3 regions of the Brevibacillus borstelensis genome follow, and region 1 is predicted to be linked to each of the others. Evidence: riboswitches for the same ligand, from Rfam matches in the RefSeq annotation. Region 1 holds a riboswitch; each other region holds the start of a gene.

Region 1 (5,173 bases):
CGGTTTCGGCATGGTCGTCACGACTACATCGCGCGGCGCTACCTTGACGCCTTTGACCTCGATCTCTTCGTCGCTGTCCAGTCCCAGATAGCTCAGCACCTTGAGGGTATTCACAAAGTCGGGATGGAGGGCGTACTTGAAGTCCACGTATTTGCACCCTTTTGCGCGGCCAATCGTCTCGCCAAGAGTGGTCGCTTCTTCGTGCTCCACGTTGTAGCAGTCCAGCCAGCCGATCGGCTCGGGGAATTCGAACTCCTCTTTGTTGGCAAAGGGAGTAGGCAAGTATTGTTCACCCTTGTCAGCCGTCCAGAAGTTCGGTTTGGCCAAACACTCCTGAATGGCTGTCTGCGGACTGAAGAAGGAGCAGAAGCCGTCGTAGTCGACGACGGAATTGTCGCCGTCGCGAATCAAAATCTCATCGACTTCGTCCAACTGATCCACAGCGTACCGCGCCGCGATGTTGGAGAAGCCGGGGTCGCACCCAAGCCCCATGATTCCGAGAATGCCTGCCGCTTTGAATTTATCGGTCCAGGCTAGCTGCTTGCGGAGCCATTGCGGGCCGCTTGAAGCCGTGTCGATATAATGGGTTTTCGTGTTCAGGCACGCTTTCATCACTTCAAAGTTGTTTTCCGGCAAGCCGATATGCAGCAGTACGTCAATGTCAGTCAAAATAGATTGGACGCTCGATACATCGCGTGCGTCGACACGTTTTACCTGGATTTCCACATCCGTCTCCCGGCGCAGCTCGGCAGCCAGCTCTTCAGCCGGGCCGATCGATATATCTGCCAGCACCAGTTTTTGCAAATACTTCGATTTCACGATTTCACACGCGCTTACTTGTCCTACACCGCCAACTCCTAAAATAGCGACTCGCATAGAGTCCTCCTTCCATTTTTGGAAAACGTTCTATCTTCGCATTCGAAACAGCCATTTCTGCAAATGCAGATCGATCGTAGCAGGAAATACCGCGACTTGTGTCGCAACATCGATTGGTTCACGCGGACGAAGTCTCATCCAAACACCCTCCTTCTGCACACGGGCAGATCATAGTAGAAACCGAAGCTAAGTGGGACGATCGTGGATCAAAACAGGCAGCAGCCTACTCAAAAAAAGCACCTCCTTCCTGCTGAAAAAGTCAGAGTGGAGCGTCTTTTATTCATGTATATTCGACGCACCCGACGTCCCATGCGAATGGAAAGAGGGAATTATACTCTGACTTTTCTGAAAATATATGCAAGAATGATACCAAATGACCGGCTGCTTCCTGTGCAGTATGAAGGAGCATCGGCAGTACCATTATTCTCACTATTGAGAAAGCAAAAACCAAAACAAAGTGCTGGAAATGTCTGTTGGTGCGCCATCACCTGCATGAGAACACCTTATTAAAAATGAGAAACCTTTCTTTTCAAAAATGAAAGGAATCGTCCGAAGATGAAATGTCGGAAATATCTGGTTGACGGCTCAAACCGAATTCCTTACAATGTTGCCAACAGGAAAATACTGTTCTTATCCAGAGAGGCGGAGGGACTGGCCCGATGAAGCCCGGCAACCGTCACGCAGTTTGTGACAAGGTGCCAATTCCTGCAGGACTGATGACAGTCTTGACAGATAAGAAGCGGGAGTACGTCCATTCCGGATGCCAACCTTCTTCTTAACGGGAGAAGGTTTTTTATTTGTATGATCAAATGTTTTTGAGTTATCGCAACTTCATAACTTCTTTCTTATCCAGAGAGGTGGAGGGACTGGCCCGATGAAGCCCGGCAACCGTCACGCAGTTTGTGGCAAGGTGCCAATTCCTGCAAGACAGCAGCAGTATGTCTTGGCAGATGAGAAGGAGGCCCCCTGTAGCTCGCGAGCCTTCTTCTTAAACGGAAGAAGGCCTTTTTTATGTTTGAAATGAGAAAAAGAGGTGGAGTACATGAGTGCAAGTGTGGTAAAAGTAGGATTGCTTGGCGTAGGGACGGTGGGGGGCGGCGTCTTGAAAACGATCCGCTCTCAGCAGCAAAAGCTGTCGGACAGGTTGGGCAGACGTGTCGAGGTGGTCAAGGCGCTGGTCCGCAATGCGGAAAAGCAGCGGTCTGTACCGATTGAGAACAATCTGATCACGACCCGGTTTGAAGAAGTGCTGGCGTCAGACGTGGACATCGTCGTCGAGGTGATGGGCGGCGTCGAGCCGACATACGGCTATGTCCGTGCACTGATTGAAAAGGGCTGTCACATCGTCACCGCGAACAAGGAGCTGCTTGCCAAGCACGGAACGGAGCTGGTGCGGCTAGCCAATCGGCACGGCGTTCAGCTCGCGTACGAGGCCAGCGTAGCCGGAGGGATTCCGATTCTCGGCGTGCTGCGCCAGTTTCTCCGGACTAATGACATCGTATCGGTCAGCGGCATTTTAAACGGGACGACGAATTACATCCTGACGCGGATGGAACAGGAAAAGCTTCCCTACGCCGAAGTGCTGAAGCAGGCGCAGGAGCTGGGCTACGCCGAAGCGGACCCCGCCTCGGACGTAGAGGGCTGGGATGCCTTGTACAAAACGTACATCCTCGCCCAGCTCGTATTTGGTGAATCGCTACCGCTGCATGCAGCCGAGAGGCAGGGGATTGAAAAGCTGCACCTCGGACAGATCGGCCTCGCCCGCGAATTGGGGTACCGGATCAAGCTGCTGGCCAAGGCTTCCAAGGCCGGGGGCGGTCTACAGCTTTCCGTCCGTCCAACGCTTCTGCCGCTGGATCACCCACTCGCGCAGGTGCAGGATGCCTACAACGCCGTGCAGGTGTCGGGCAATATCGTCGGCGACCTTTTGTTCATGGGCAAAGGGGCAGGCGAGCTTCCGACAGCAAGCGCTGTGGTGGAGGATCTGGCCTATTTGCTGACCCAGCGCTTCACTCCTCAGCCGGTCTGGCAGGAAAGCGAGCCGGCAGGCAATCGGGAAGCCGGGGAGAAGCGGTGCTTTTGCTATCTGGAAAGTAAAGCGTTGCGGGGAACGCCTGATCAAGTCACGCATTTTTTGGATCGGGCAGGAGTTCTCGTGGAAAAACAGCGAATACAATATGACTGGGCGAGCGTCTTGCGCATCGGCATGATTGCCAGCGGTTTTGCAGAGGAGCACAAGAAGGCGCTGCACCGCGATTTCGGCATCAGGGCGGAAGTGTTTCCCGTGTTGTGAGCGGAGACGGCCCAATGCTTCGGGATATAGACCGCATCCGGTTTCACCCCTAATAGAGGAGAAAAAGGGTGCCCGTATCCCGCGGTAGAAGGAGGAAGCTCATGGATAAAAAGTATGTGCTCGCAATCGATCAGGGGACGACCAGTTCCCGGGCCATCTTGTTCGACAAGCAAGGAAGCATCGTCGGGATGGCCCAGAAAGAATTTCCCCAGCTCTTTCCCCAGCCAGGATGGGTAGAGCACAATGCCCTGGACATCTGGTCATCGGTCGTCGGCGTAATCGGCGAGGTTTTGGCCAGCCACAATGTTTCGGCACAGGAAGTGGCAGCCATCGGGATCACCAATCAACGCGAGACGACCGTGGTGTGGAACAAGCATACCGGAGTGCCCATCTATCACGCAATTGTCTGGCAGTCGAGACAGACAGCGGGAATTTGCGAAGAGCTCAAAAGCAAGGGATACGACCCATTGTTTCGGGATACGACCGGTCTGCTGATCGATGCTTACTTTTCGGGCACAAAAGTAAAATGGATTCTCGACCATGTGGAAGGCGCCCGCGCTTTGGCGGAGCAGGGCGACCTCCTGTTCGGAACGATTGACACGTGGCTGATCTGGAAGCTGTCCGGCGGCCGGGCGCATGTGACCGACTATACCAACGCGTCGCGCACACTCATGTACAATATTTTTGATTTGAAGTGGGACGATGAGCTGCTGGCTCTGCTCGATGTCCCGCGTGCGATGCTGCCTGAGGTGAGAAGCAGCTCGGAGGTGTATGCGGTAACCGACAAGGATTTGTTCTTTGGCGTCGAGGTTCCGATCTCGGGGGCTGCAGGAGACCAGCAGGCCGCTTTGTTCGGGCAAGCCTGCTTCGAGCGGGGCATGGCCAAAAATACATACGGCACCGGCTGTTTTTTGCTGATGAACACCGGAGAACAAGCCGTTCGCTCCGAGCATGGCTTGCTGACGACGATCGCCTGGGGCCTTGGCGGAAAAGTGGAGTACGCGCTGGAAGGGAGCATTTTTGTCGCAGGCTCTGCAATCCAATGGCTGCGGGATGGCCTGCGCATGCTCAAAACCTCGGCAGACAGCGAACGCTACGCAACGGCCGTGTCATCCACCGAAGGCGTCTATGTCGTCCCGGCTTTTGTGGGCTTGGGCACTCCTTACTGGAACAGCGAGGTCCGCGGCGCGATTTTTGGACTGACCCGGGGAACCAAAAAAGAGCATTTCATCCGGGCCACACTGGAGTCGCTGGCGTACCAAACCAGAGACGTGGTGGCAGCCATGGAAGCAGATGCCGGCATTCCGCTGAGCAAGCTTCGCGTAGACGGCGGTGCCGTAGCGAATCAGTTCCTGATGCAATTTCAAAGCGATATTCTCGGTGTCACCGTCGAGCGTCCGCGCGTACATGAAACGACGGCGCTCGGTGCCGCCTATTTGGCCGGGTTGGGCATCGGTTTTTGGAAAAGCAAAGAGGAGATTTCGCACAATTGGCAGGTTGAGCGCTCATTCGAGGCGAGACTGGAAGAGACGGAGCGCAGCAGGCTATATGCCGGTTGGCAAAAGGCTGTCCGGGCTGCGGCAGCATTTGTGTAAGCATTTTCATTGACAGTTATTGAAAACTATGGTTATACTTTAGAAAAGTTGATCGTGCAGCACGAAAACATACGGAAATACGGTTAGGCGGAGAAAACGGAGAAAACCCTTACCCGTAAACACATTCCTTTTAAGGGGAGGAGTGTGTTTATATACGTAAGGGTTTTCTTTTTATTCATTATCGTCAAACCTATTCGATCAACAGAAAAATGAACACGAATAGAAAGAGGGGTCTGACAAATGGTGAAAAAGTGGCTGAATGTCGTAGCGACCGCGGCGTTGTTGTCGACGGTGGCAGTAGCAGGGTGTTCCTCGGGGGATACGGGCTCATCCAGTACGGGCCAAGGAGAAGCTGGCGGGGGTTCGGGTGCCGCAAAAGAACTGGGTCAAATTGCACTCTACTCGCCTG
Region 2 (5,173 bases), 1.1 Mb from region 1:
GAGGGCTCTTTCTGTTATCCGTAAATTAATAAATCGCTTCCCAGCCTGCAGGAGTGACGAACAGGCGGATCGCCTTGATCTTGCGGTCGTCCATCAATGTAAAGTAGTGGCGATAGTTCGGAGGAACGGAGATGAGGTCGCCCGGCTCCATTTCCACATCGAAGTAGCGGTCGTCTTTTCCTTTGATGGCAAAAATGCCGTGGCCGTCTACGCAAAAACGGCATTCGTCATCTGTGTGGTGATGCTCGTTCTTGAATTTGACCAGCAATTCATCCAGATTCGGTGTCTTGTCGGACAGGACAATGATGTCAGCGGTCAAATAGCCGCGGCGCTCGCTGATCGCATCGATTTCCGGTTTAAAAGCGTCGAGGATCTGCTGCTTTTCTTCATCGGTCGGGCTGTAGTTGCTCTTGAGCTGTTCGTCGAGACGGTCAACGCCCCAGTGCTCGTAAATGATTCCCTGCGTGTCCAAAAACGAGATGACACTCTCGCCGGTCAAATACTCGTTGTTGTCGTGAAAGCGTACTTTTGCCATGTTACAGGCCTCCTTGGGGTGGTTGTTTATGGAGCAGCCACAGCGGCTTGGCGAAGCTGCAGCCAGCGCGCGTGGTATTCAAACAGAAATTCAAATGCTTCCAGGTGCCTCTTCGCCGCAAAGTCGCTGTCGCCCCAGGCGTAAATGCCGTGGTTGCGGATCAGCACGCCGGGAACCTCGGGCGTAATGACTTTTTCGATGGCGGAAGCGAGCGTCGGAATATCGGCAAAATTCTCGACAATCGGGACGGTGATGCGGGCGTTTTCTTCCCAGATGCCGAGCCCCTTGATCAATTCCTGTCCTTGTATGGAAAAGGCTCGCTGGCCGAAGTACAGCTCAGAGATGAGGTTGTTCCAGATAGTGTGGACATGGAAGCATGCTTTTGCCGTAGGAATGACGCGGTAGACGACAGCGTGGACCAGCGTCTCTGCTGACGGCTTGAGTGCTGTAGGTTCTACCGGCTGAGAGTTGCCGTCTACGACCAGATAGTCCTCGGGCGAGAGCTTTGTCTTGTCCTTGCCGCTGGCAGTCACGGCAAATTGCAAGGGTTCGTCGCTCAATTTGATCGAAAGGTTGCCGCTGGTGCCGGGAAACCAGTCCCGGCGGGCAAAGGTCAGCTTGGCTTCGTCCAGGCGGCGAAAAGCGTCCAAGCGCTGTTCAAGTGTAATCGTCATGATGATGGTACCTCCTGCCTGCGTTTCAGCTCCTGCAAGATAGCGATGACGTCGTGGAACGTCGCAAACGACTTGAAGGGCAGCCCCAGCTCCTCGCTTTTTTGAGCCAGGAGCGAACGGGCAATGACAAAGTCGGCGATTTTGGCTCCGGCCAGATCGGTGATCGAATCGCCGATGACGACGCGGTAGTAGCGCTCTGGATCGTAGCGGCGGATAATGGCTGTTTTGCACATGCCGCAGTTGTTGTCGCAATGCTCGTCGCACGCATGCGGCCAGGTAATCGTGATGCGCGGTCCGCTGAAGTCGCTGCCGTTGCAATAGATCGGCACATCGAGTGCAAACGGGGCAAGGATCGGCTCGACAAAAAAGTCAATGCCGCCGCTGGTGATCAACAGCTCGATGCCTTCCTCCCGGCAGAAGCGGACGAATTCGGCAAATCCGGGGCGAATCGTCGCCTCTTTGACGATGTAGTCTATGATCTCCTGCTTTTTCTCGGATGGGATCAGCTTGAACAACGCGCCGACACCTTCGCGGATCGACACCTTTTGGGTGAGAATCTGCTCGATCAACTCTTCCCGCTCAGGCGGAGCAAAACGTCGCATAATCGCGACAATATTGTCTTTTTCCGTAATTGTTCCGTCAAAATCGCAAAACAGCACGAGTGGCTTGGTCATCATTTTGTTCCCCATTTCTGCAAAGCCTGTGACAGTTCAGCAGATTCGGAGGAAGCGTCCTCCAGCGTTTGTCCTGCCACGACTGCGTTGATCGCTGCGACAAACGCTCGGGCGCCTGCCGTCGCACCACCTGGATGGCCGTGAATGCCCCCACCGGCATTGACCACCTGGTCCAGGCCAAAATCCTCGTACAATTGCGGGACAAGGCCGGGATGGATGCCCGCAGACGGTACCGGAAATGATTTGCGCAAAGTTCCGGTCGGTTCGGTCAAATGCTCCGCCAGCTTGAGCGCTTCTTCTTTGTTCAACGCCACATTTCCGTACGGCGATGGGAAGAGCACCAGGTCTGCGCCAGCCAAGCGCATCAGCTTGCCCAGGAGCAGCGGTGTCCCAATACCGTAGTCGGGCGACGGATAGTAGGCTCCGGCGAGCGCCGGGTGGGCCATAATCGGCACCTGAACATCCGGGTCTGCAGCCAGTCGGTGCAGGGCATCGTAGCCAAAGGCAAGCACGTTAAACAGCAGGCAGTCTGCGCCGGCTTCCACAGCTCTCTTGGCACGTTCGGTCAAGTCGGTGACCGGCCCGGTCAGATTGGCCGCATACAGAACCGGTTTCCCTGTTTCCGCTTCTGTTTCCCGGGCAATCTGTTTAAACGCCCGGATTCGTTCCAGAAAGGGAGCACGGTCATCGGCAAAGAAAATTTCGTCATCTTTTACTAGGTCAACGCCGCCCAGAGCCTGTGCCCGAAACTGGGTTTTCAGATCGTCAAACGGCAGGCCGAGGCAGGATTTGAAAATGCTCATCAAGAGTGGGCGATTATGCGCTCCGAGCCGATCTCTGATGCCTGAGATGCCGTATTTCGGGCCGGGAAAAGCGGCCAAAAACGCTTCCGGAAACTGTATGTCAATCAGCTTGATTTTTCCGTCCATGGACAGTTTCCCAAAGACGCCTGTCAACAAGGACGGAATGTCAGCGGTAAAGTTGCGAACCGGGTAGCTGATCGTAATCAATCCGCGGCTTTCGCCGTTTTCCAGGGTATCGAGCACCTGGGCGCCGACAGCTTCACCCAAATAGGGCTTCAAATCTGCCTGCTTGGCTGCGGGCAGATCGGTCCAACTGCCGACAGTCATCCCGACGGCGATCGCTTCCGCCTTTTTTTGCAAGTCCTTTGCCTGAGTCAAATAGGTGACGAGGATGCGTTGTTCGCTCAATGAGGAAACCTCCTTTTCTCGCAAAAAAACCTCCCCTTCGAGAGGGGAGGCGCTTTCGTCCGATAACGTTTTCGTCTCCTCTCATCTCTCGGTTCAGGGTCGAAGTGGCAGACTTTCGTCAGCGGCTTCGACTCTCACCGTTGGAATTAGCACCGTTTCGCCCCCCTTGCAGGGTAAGCGCCGGTTGCCGGGCATCATAGGGCCAGTCCCTCAGCCAGCTCGCGATAAGAGTTTCATGTACAGTATGCATTTGACTTGCGATAACCCCATGATATGCTGTTCCTTTTCGGGAGTCAACCCTTGTTTTGAGCATTAAAAATTTTGCTGCAGGTGGAACTTTTTCTAAAAAAAGGCGTGGTATCAGGTGAAAGGGTGTGAAGGAATGGGAAAGGCAGGAGTGGAGGATGTGTACCGCCTGCACGTCAATGACATATACCGCTACCTCCGCAAGCTCACCGGCGATGCAGGCTGGGCGGAGGATCTGACGCAGGAGACCTTTTTCCGTGCCTTTCAGCACCTGGATACCTATCGGGGAGAAAAAGTGCGTCCTTGGCTGTTCAAGGTAGCGTACCACGCGTTTATCGACTGGCACCGCAAGCAAAAGCGCAGGCCTGTTCAACTGATCGACACCTTGCCTGAGCAGGCGGATCAGGCGGCGGTCAGTCCGGAATCGGCGGCACTGGCTAGGGAGACGGCGGCCCTCGTGCAGACTGTTCTCCGGGGGCTGCCGGAAAAACAGCGACAGGTGCTGCTGCTTCATGCGGAAAAGCTCAGCTATGCGGAAATAGCCGACGTCCTCGGCATCGATGTGGCCGATGTGAAGCGGTCGATCTACCGGGGACGATTGAAGATGCGAAAATGGTGGGGGGACGGTCAACATGGCGGATAACGGCAAGCTGGAGGATCATAAGCAAAAAAGCCGGGAGCGCGATCAGCTCCTTCTCGCTTATCTGCGGGGGGAGCTTGGCGCTGAGGAGACAGCGCGATTGAGGCAGCGTCTCGCAGACGACCCGGAGTATGCGGAGCGACTGGAGGAGCTTTTGCTGGGAGGCGGGCTGATGCAGACAGAACCGGAAGACAAAGCCGCGGATTTTTTGCCGGAGGAGAAGCAGCGCTCCATCATCCGCTGGGGAAAGTGGAAGAGCAGGCTGTCCAACGCCGCCTACACGGTGGGGATCTCGCTGCTGATCGGCTTTGTCCTGTTGTTTGTCAACTATTGGATTGGCCGGTCGCTGTATGAAGATATGTTTCGCGTCTCCAAGGATTTGGTGAATTTCACTCAGCCGGGGATCGTAGCAGGCAGCAGCGGCGCGCAGGTTGGCCTTTTTTATGGCAGCATTCAAATGGAGCTGCGCGAAAAGGTGGGGGGCGACCGTCAGCAGCCAGGGTATTTCGAGACTACGAATGTGTTTACCAAAGTATCCTCCCGCCCGGTATGGAACGACGGCGTTCGGAAGAAAAATCTGTTTTTCCTGTTCCCGCTTCAGACGAAGCTGCAGGAGGATACCTCTTTCAGACGAGAGCCCGCGTGGAAGACGCTTGAAATGCTGCCGGAGGGGACGGTATCGCAACTGGCGATTTCCTTTGACCGGTTTATGAGCCTGGAGGAAATGTACGCTTTCCTGGCTCCGTATAATTTGGACCTTACCTGGCTGGCCGTGGATACCGGACAGGAGGTGCTGCATGAGGATGCCAAAGAAGGCGTGCTGCTGCTTTCGGCCGGTGACGTCTGGGGTTTTTCCGAACATGGGCTGGACTATGGACCGGGACCGATTCAGGTAAATGGCGAAGCAGATCGCCGCACCCGGGCGTACGTGGAGGAGATGAAATACCTCGCCGAGCAGGAGAGGCTGAGCAGGTCGATCGGACAAAGCCTGTTCAACAGCAGATCAGGATTGAAGATCGACGAGCGCTATCGGTATTTGGAGAAAAACGGTATCAAAACGTATGGAATCGTCGTCACCGGTCCGACCAAGGAACTGCTCAAGCTGAAGCAGGAAGCTGCCATCACCGCCGCATTCGTAGGACAAATTGACTGGTGGAACTGGAATCGTCCGAGTGCAAGCGGACAGCAAAACA
Region 3 (5,173 bases), 1.9 Mb from region 1:
TCCCCGTGGTGAACGGAAAACGTCACGTCGTCTACGAGCGTTTGTTTTTCCCGGACGCTCAGGCCCTGCACCCGCAAAAGCGGCTTTCCTTCCAGGCGGACCCGGTCACTGAGCTGCTGAAGCTCGCGGCCTACCATCATACGGGCGAGGTCGTCCGCATTGGTTTCGCTTCGGGAAACGGTTCCGGTCACGCGCCCCCCGCGCAGGACAGTGACCCGGTCTGCCACCTCCATGACCTCCTGGAGCTTGTGGGTAATCAAAATGACGCTTTTGCCGCTTTCGGCCAAATGGCGGATCGTCTGCAGCAGCTCCTTTACCTCCAGCGGCGTGAGCACCGCAGTCGGCTCGTCCAGCACGATAATATCTGCACCCTGGTAGAGCACCTTCAGGATTTCTACCCGCTGCTGCTCCCCTACGGAGCAGCTGGATACCTTGGCGTTCTCGTTGATCGGTATCCGGTATCGCTCACTGAGCGAGCGGACTGCACTCGCCGCTTCTTTTCGCTGAAACAGCCCTTTGCTCTGCGGTTCGTAGCCGATCACGATATTTTCCGCAACGGTAAAGTCGGGAAACAGCATGAAGTGCTGGTGAACCATGCCAATCCCGTGGCGGATCGCATCCTCCGGGCCGCGAAAGACGACGGGCTTGCCATTTACTGCGATCTCTCCGGCAGTGGGCTGCTCCATACCGTACAGCATGCGCATCAGCGTGGTTTTGCCCGCTCCGTTCTCGCCGACGATCGCATGGACCTCCCCCTCTTTCAACGTAAACGAAACGTTGTCATTGGCGGTAAAATCGCCGTAGCGCTTGGTCATGCCCCGCATTTCCAGTCGGTTCTCCACCTTTTCCCCCTCCCTCTTTTGTCTTCCCGGTAGAGCAGGAAACCGACTACGCTCATGTAGCCGGTTTCCGAATCAGCGCTCTCGCTATTGTTTCAGCGGGTCTGTCACGGTTCTCGTCCCCGCGACGATCTCATCCTTGATCGCCTTTACCTTGCTGACGACTTCTTCTCCAATGAACGGGTTCAACGGAGTCGGGCTGTCATGCGTAACGTAGGTCACGCCGACGCCGTTCTCCTTCAGTCCGTAGGCGACGACACCCGGCTTCAAGCTGCCGTCCACAAATGCCTTCACCGTTTCATACACAGCGGAGTCCGTTCCTTTCAACTGGGACAGGACGATATGCTCAGGGTCGATGCTGGTCCGGTCAACGTCTTGTCCGGAGGTGTAGAAGCCTTTTTCCTTGGCTGCTTCAAACACGCCAAGATCTCCTACAGCCGCTGCGCCGTAAATAAAGTCCGCTCCTTTGGAAGCCTGCAGCAGCGCCAGCTCCTTCGCTTTTGCCGGGTCGCTGAAGCTGCCGACGTAGTTGATCTGCACTTCTGCGTTCGGGTTGGTCGCCTTGAGCCCTTCCTGAAAACCGACTGTCCATTTTTTCAGGATCGGAATGTCCATTGCTGCGACGATCCCTACCTTGTTGCTTTTGGTTGCCAAACCGGCAGCCGCTCCGACCAGGTATGCAGCCTCTTGCTCGCGGAACATGACACTGCGGACGTTGGGCAAATCAACTTGCGTATCGATGATGGCGAAGGTGCGGTCAGGATTTTCTGTCGCTACCTTTTTCAGCGCATCCTCGGCTTCAAAGGAAGACGTGATGATCAAATCGTATTGCTCGGCCACTGCCACGCGGATATTTTCCTCGATAGCCCCATGGTCTGTGGATTCAATCGTCTTGACATCCACCCCGAATTCCTGGGCGGCTTTCTTCGCTCCATCGTCCATCTGCTGGAAGAACGGGTTAACCCCGATTTTCTCGGGCAGCACCAGCGCGATCCGCTTTTTCGCTGTTTCTTGTCCGCCTGTCTGGGCTTGTCCCTTGTCTTCGGGGGCGCTGCTGTTTGTCGAGCACCCGGCAGCCAGCACAGCAAACGTTGTTAATGCCAAAAGCAATTTTTTCATGGTGTCCTCTCCTATCACTAGTCCGCACAACAATATTCGTTTTTATTATATACACACGAAAGAAGTGCGTTTTTTTATGAGCATAAAATAATTAAAACACGAATAATATTATATTATTTAAAATTAATATTCGCCAATAACCTCCTTTGTACAAAGAAAAAACTCTTCCCGGAGGAAGAGTTTGCGGTATATCGCCAACCTCTTCCTCATCTCTCAAAATCCAAATGGATTTTGTAGGAATTGGCACCTTTCTGTGCACGTGTGCACAGTGGTTGCCGGGCTTCATCGGGCCAGTCCCTCCGCCGCTCTTGATAAGGTAAGGTGAAACTATTTAATTGATATTGAATTCATTCTAGCAGATCAATTGAAAAATGCAATTCTTTTTTCTGCAATTTCAAACATTACGATTATCGCTGAAATGATTGCTGCAGCTTTGTCGACAAGGCGTTCAGCTCGCCGAGCTCCTCGGTAATCTCCCGCACCTTTTGATGCTGGTTCTCCGCCGTCGCAAACAATTCCTCCAGGTTGGCAACAGACTCCTCGGTGACCGCTGTAATCGTAGACATCTCGGCCGCCACTTCCCCGGAGCGCATTTTCACGCGATCCATGCTCGTCCGCACATGCTCTACGGCCTCGAGGAACGCTTCCATGCCTGCACGAACCGTCTCGATAGACGCCACTGTCTCTACCGCCAGCTCCTGCCCCTTTGCTACCGACACTTCGCCCGTGCTCATATGCTTCACCGCATTTTCACTTTCTTGATGCAGCGACTGCAAAATTCCGGCGATCTCCTGCGTAGCCGTCGCGCTTTGCTCAGCCAGCTTGCGCACCTCGTCCGCCACGACGGCGAAGCCCCGGCCGTGCTCACCCGCACGAGCCGATTCGATCGCGGCATTGAGCGCGAGCAGGTTCGTCTGTGTCGCGATCTGGTTGATCGTCTGGACGATTTCCTCGACCTTGTTGGCTTGCTTGTTCAGCTCGCGGATCGTCGAAGACGCCACATTGACCGCCTGAACGATTTGCTCCATTTGCTCGGAAAGCTCGCTCATCATGCTGATGCTTCCTGCCAAGCGGCGGCTGTTCTGATCCGCTTCCGCCTTCATGACGGCCGCTTGCTCGTTGACAGTCACAATTTCCTGGTCGATCGACTGCACTTCTTCCTCGATTTTGACAGTGGAATTGGCTTGGGATTCCATTCCGGTCGCCACTTCCTTGAAGGCGACCATCATCTCGTCCGTGTTGCGCCTTGTCGTCTCGGCATGCTCATGGACATGCACGGATGTGCGCTCCACCTGCTCTGTTACCATCTTGATATTCCGCAGCAACTCTTCCAGGCGCTGCTCTTTGTTTTCGGCTTCCCGTCTCGCGCTGTCCGCTTTTGCAAGCGACGCTTGTCCAGCCAGACAGAGATAGGTGAGCCCCGCGATCATCAGCACGAAAGCGACAATGCGAAGCAGCAAATTGACTTCCGAAAAATGGCCGTCAAACAACTGGTAAGAACCGGTGTAAAATCCGATTAATGTCGCCGCAACCTGCATCGCCCCCGCCGATACAATCAGCTTCCAGTCCAGATAGGCTGCCAAAAAGCCCAGGACGATGAACGCGAGAAACGAGATTTCCTGAAACGGTGTATAGTGGTCAAATGCAATCGAGTAATAGAGAAGACCAATTCCGACCAGATACCGGATCAAGTAGCTGTCCTTGCGAATGAAGTACAACGGAGAAACGATCAGTGTTGCCAGCAAGCCTGCGGAGGTGACCTTCCAGAAGTTCACATCCATCTGATACGCGATCCAGCCTGCAACCCAGAGATGATTCCATAAAATAAAGATCATAAAGCCTTCTTTGTTCGTCAAGGTGTTGCGGACCAACTGAAACATATGTACCCCCTCTTGCCTGTCGTACTTGCGAAATGCTCTTGATGCCATTATAGACTGAGAAAAGTCCCAGCGACTACGAATAATGTAAGAATGTGTGAAAAAAGTTCCATCATTCGACTGGTTCTGAAGATGCACAACTGGTCGTTTTCGGCCTCGCATGCTGGCCAAACAATCTGCTGTCGAATTTCGTACCCATGCCCGCCACTCCCCTATATGCAATGCAAAAGCAGGTGCCCCGCTGTCTGCTTGAGACTTTGGAGCACCTGCTTTTTCCGATTTATAGACTATGCTACTGCAACGATTTTTTGATGATATTACGGGCGATCCATACGCCTGCAGCCCCGGCCTGTGCCAGTCCGCGCGTAATGCCCGCACCGTCGCCGCCGCAGTACAGCCCTTTGATTTCCGTCTCGAACTCCTCGGTCAGCTTTGGACGGGCAGAGTAAAATTTGGCCTCTACGCCATAGAACAGTGTGTGCTCGGAAGCGATTCCCGGTGTCACCTTGTCCAGCGCCTCGACCATTTCGATCAAGCTTTTCATCGTATTGTACGGCAGAACCAGGCCCAAATCGCCGGGAACGGCTTCCTTGAGCGTCGGCTCCAAAAACCCTTCGCGGATGCGGGACTCGGTAGAGCGGCGTCCGCGCAAAATGTCTCCGTATTTCTGGACGATGACGCCGCCATTGGAAAGATCGTTGGCGCGTTTGCAAATTTCGCGAGCGTATTCGTTCGGCTTGTCAAACGGCTCGGTAAATTTGTGCGAAACGAGCAGAGCAAAGTTTGTATTCTGGGAGCCCAGCGCAGGGTCCTTGTAAGAGTGGCCGTTTGCCGCCATGACGCCGCTGTGGTTTTCCACGACGACGTGACCGGACGGGTTGCTGCAGAAGGTGCGCACCCTCGTCCCGACCGATGTGTTGAAGATGAATTTTCCTTCGTACAGATGCTCATTGATCTCGCGCATCACCACGTCGGACGTCTCGACCCGCACGCCTACGTCTACCTGGTTGTTGTACATTTTCAGACGGCGCTTTTTCAAAATCCCCGTCAGCCAGGCGGAACCGTCACGGCCGGGCCCGATCATCACGTTGTCGCTCAAATATTCCTCGCCGTTTTTCAGCACCACGCCTCGAACGCGGTGACCGTCCGCTTCCTTGACCGTCAGGATATCTTCGACCTCGGTCTTGAACATCATGTCGATGCGCGTTTTCAAGTATTCATAAATCGACTTGAGAATCTCCAGGTTTTGCTCCGTGCCCAGGTGGCGCACCTCAGCTCTCAGGAGCTTCAGCCCTGCTGCATATCCGCGCTGCTCGATGCTTTTGATCGTTTCGGTCG

What was found. A riboswitch is a leader RNA that binds a small molecule or an ion and turns the genes downstream of it on or off. The one in region 1 is predicted to bind S-adenosylmethionine.
Region 2: linked by a shared signal. The riboswitch ahead of V5G20_RS06100 (2,3-diketo-5-methylthiopentyl-1-phosphate enolase) and the one ahead of V5G20_RS11340 (homoserine dehydrogenase) in region 1 are both predicted to bind S-adenosylmethionine.
Region 3: linked by a shared signal. The riboswitch ahead of V5G20_RS02685 (BMP family lipoprotein) and the one ahead of V5G20_RS11340 (homoserine dehydrogenase) in region 1 are both predicted to bind S-adenosylmethionine.

Annotation. Positions count from the first base shown of each region.
Region 1 is NZ_CP144922.1:2,428,264-2,433,436, forward strand. It holds gene V5G20_RS11335 (saccharopine dehydrogenase family protein) at 1-876, opposite strand, end outside; SAM riboswitch class I at 1,504-1,615, shown strand; SAM riboswitch class I at 1,719-1,833, shown strand; gene V5G20_RS11340 (homoserine dehydrogenase) at 1,919-3,169, shown strand; gene glpK (glycerol kinase GlpK) at 3,271-4,764, shown strand; gene V5G20_RS11350 (extracellular solute-binding protein) at 5,005-5,173, shown strand, end outside.
Region 2 is NZ_CP144922.1:1,325,198-1,330,370, forward strand. It holds gene V5G20_RS06085 (1,2-dihydroxy-3-keto-5-methylthiopentene dioxygenase) at 26-535, opposite strand; gene V5G20_RS06090 (methylthioribulose 1-phosphate dehydratase) at 562-1,209, opposite strand; gene V5G20_RS06095 (2-hydroxy-3-keto-5-methylthiopentenyl-1-phosphate phosphatase) at 1,206-1,883, opposite strand; gene V5G20_RS06100 (2,3-diketo-5-methylthiopentyl-1-phosphate enolase) at 1,883-3,094, opposite strand; SAM riboswitch class I at 3,173-3,325, opposite strand; gene V5G20_RS06105 (RNA polymerase sigma factor) at 3,477-3,983, shown strand; gene V5G20_RS06110 (anti-sigma factor) at 3,973-5,173, shown strand, end outside.
Region 3 is NZ_CP144922.1:561,042-566,214, reverse strand. It holds gene V5G20_RS02690 (ABC transporter ATP-binding protein) at 1-842, opposite strand, end outside; gene V5G20_RS02685 (BMP family lipoprotein) at 927-1,958, opposite strand; SAM riboswitch class I at 2,162-2,276, opposite strand; gene V5G20_RS02680 (methyl-accepting chemotaxis protein) at 2,366-3,838, opposite strand; gene V5G20_RS02675 (NAD(P)/FAD-dependent oxidoreductase) at 4,128-5,173, opposite strand, start outside.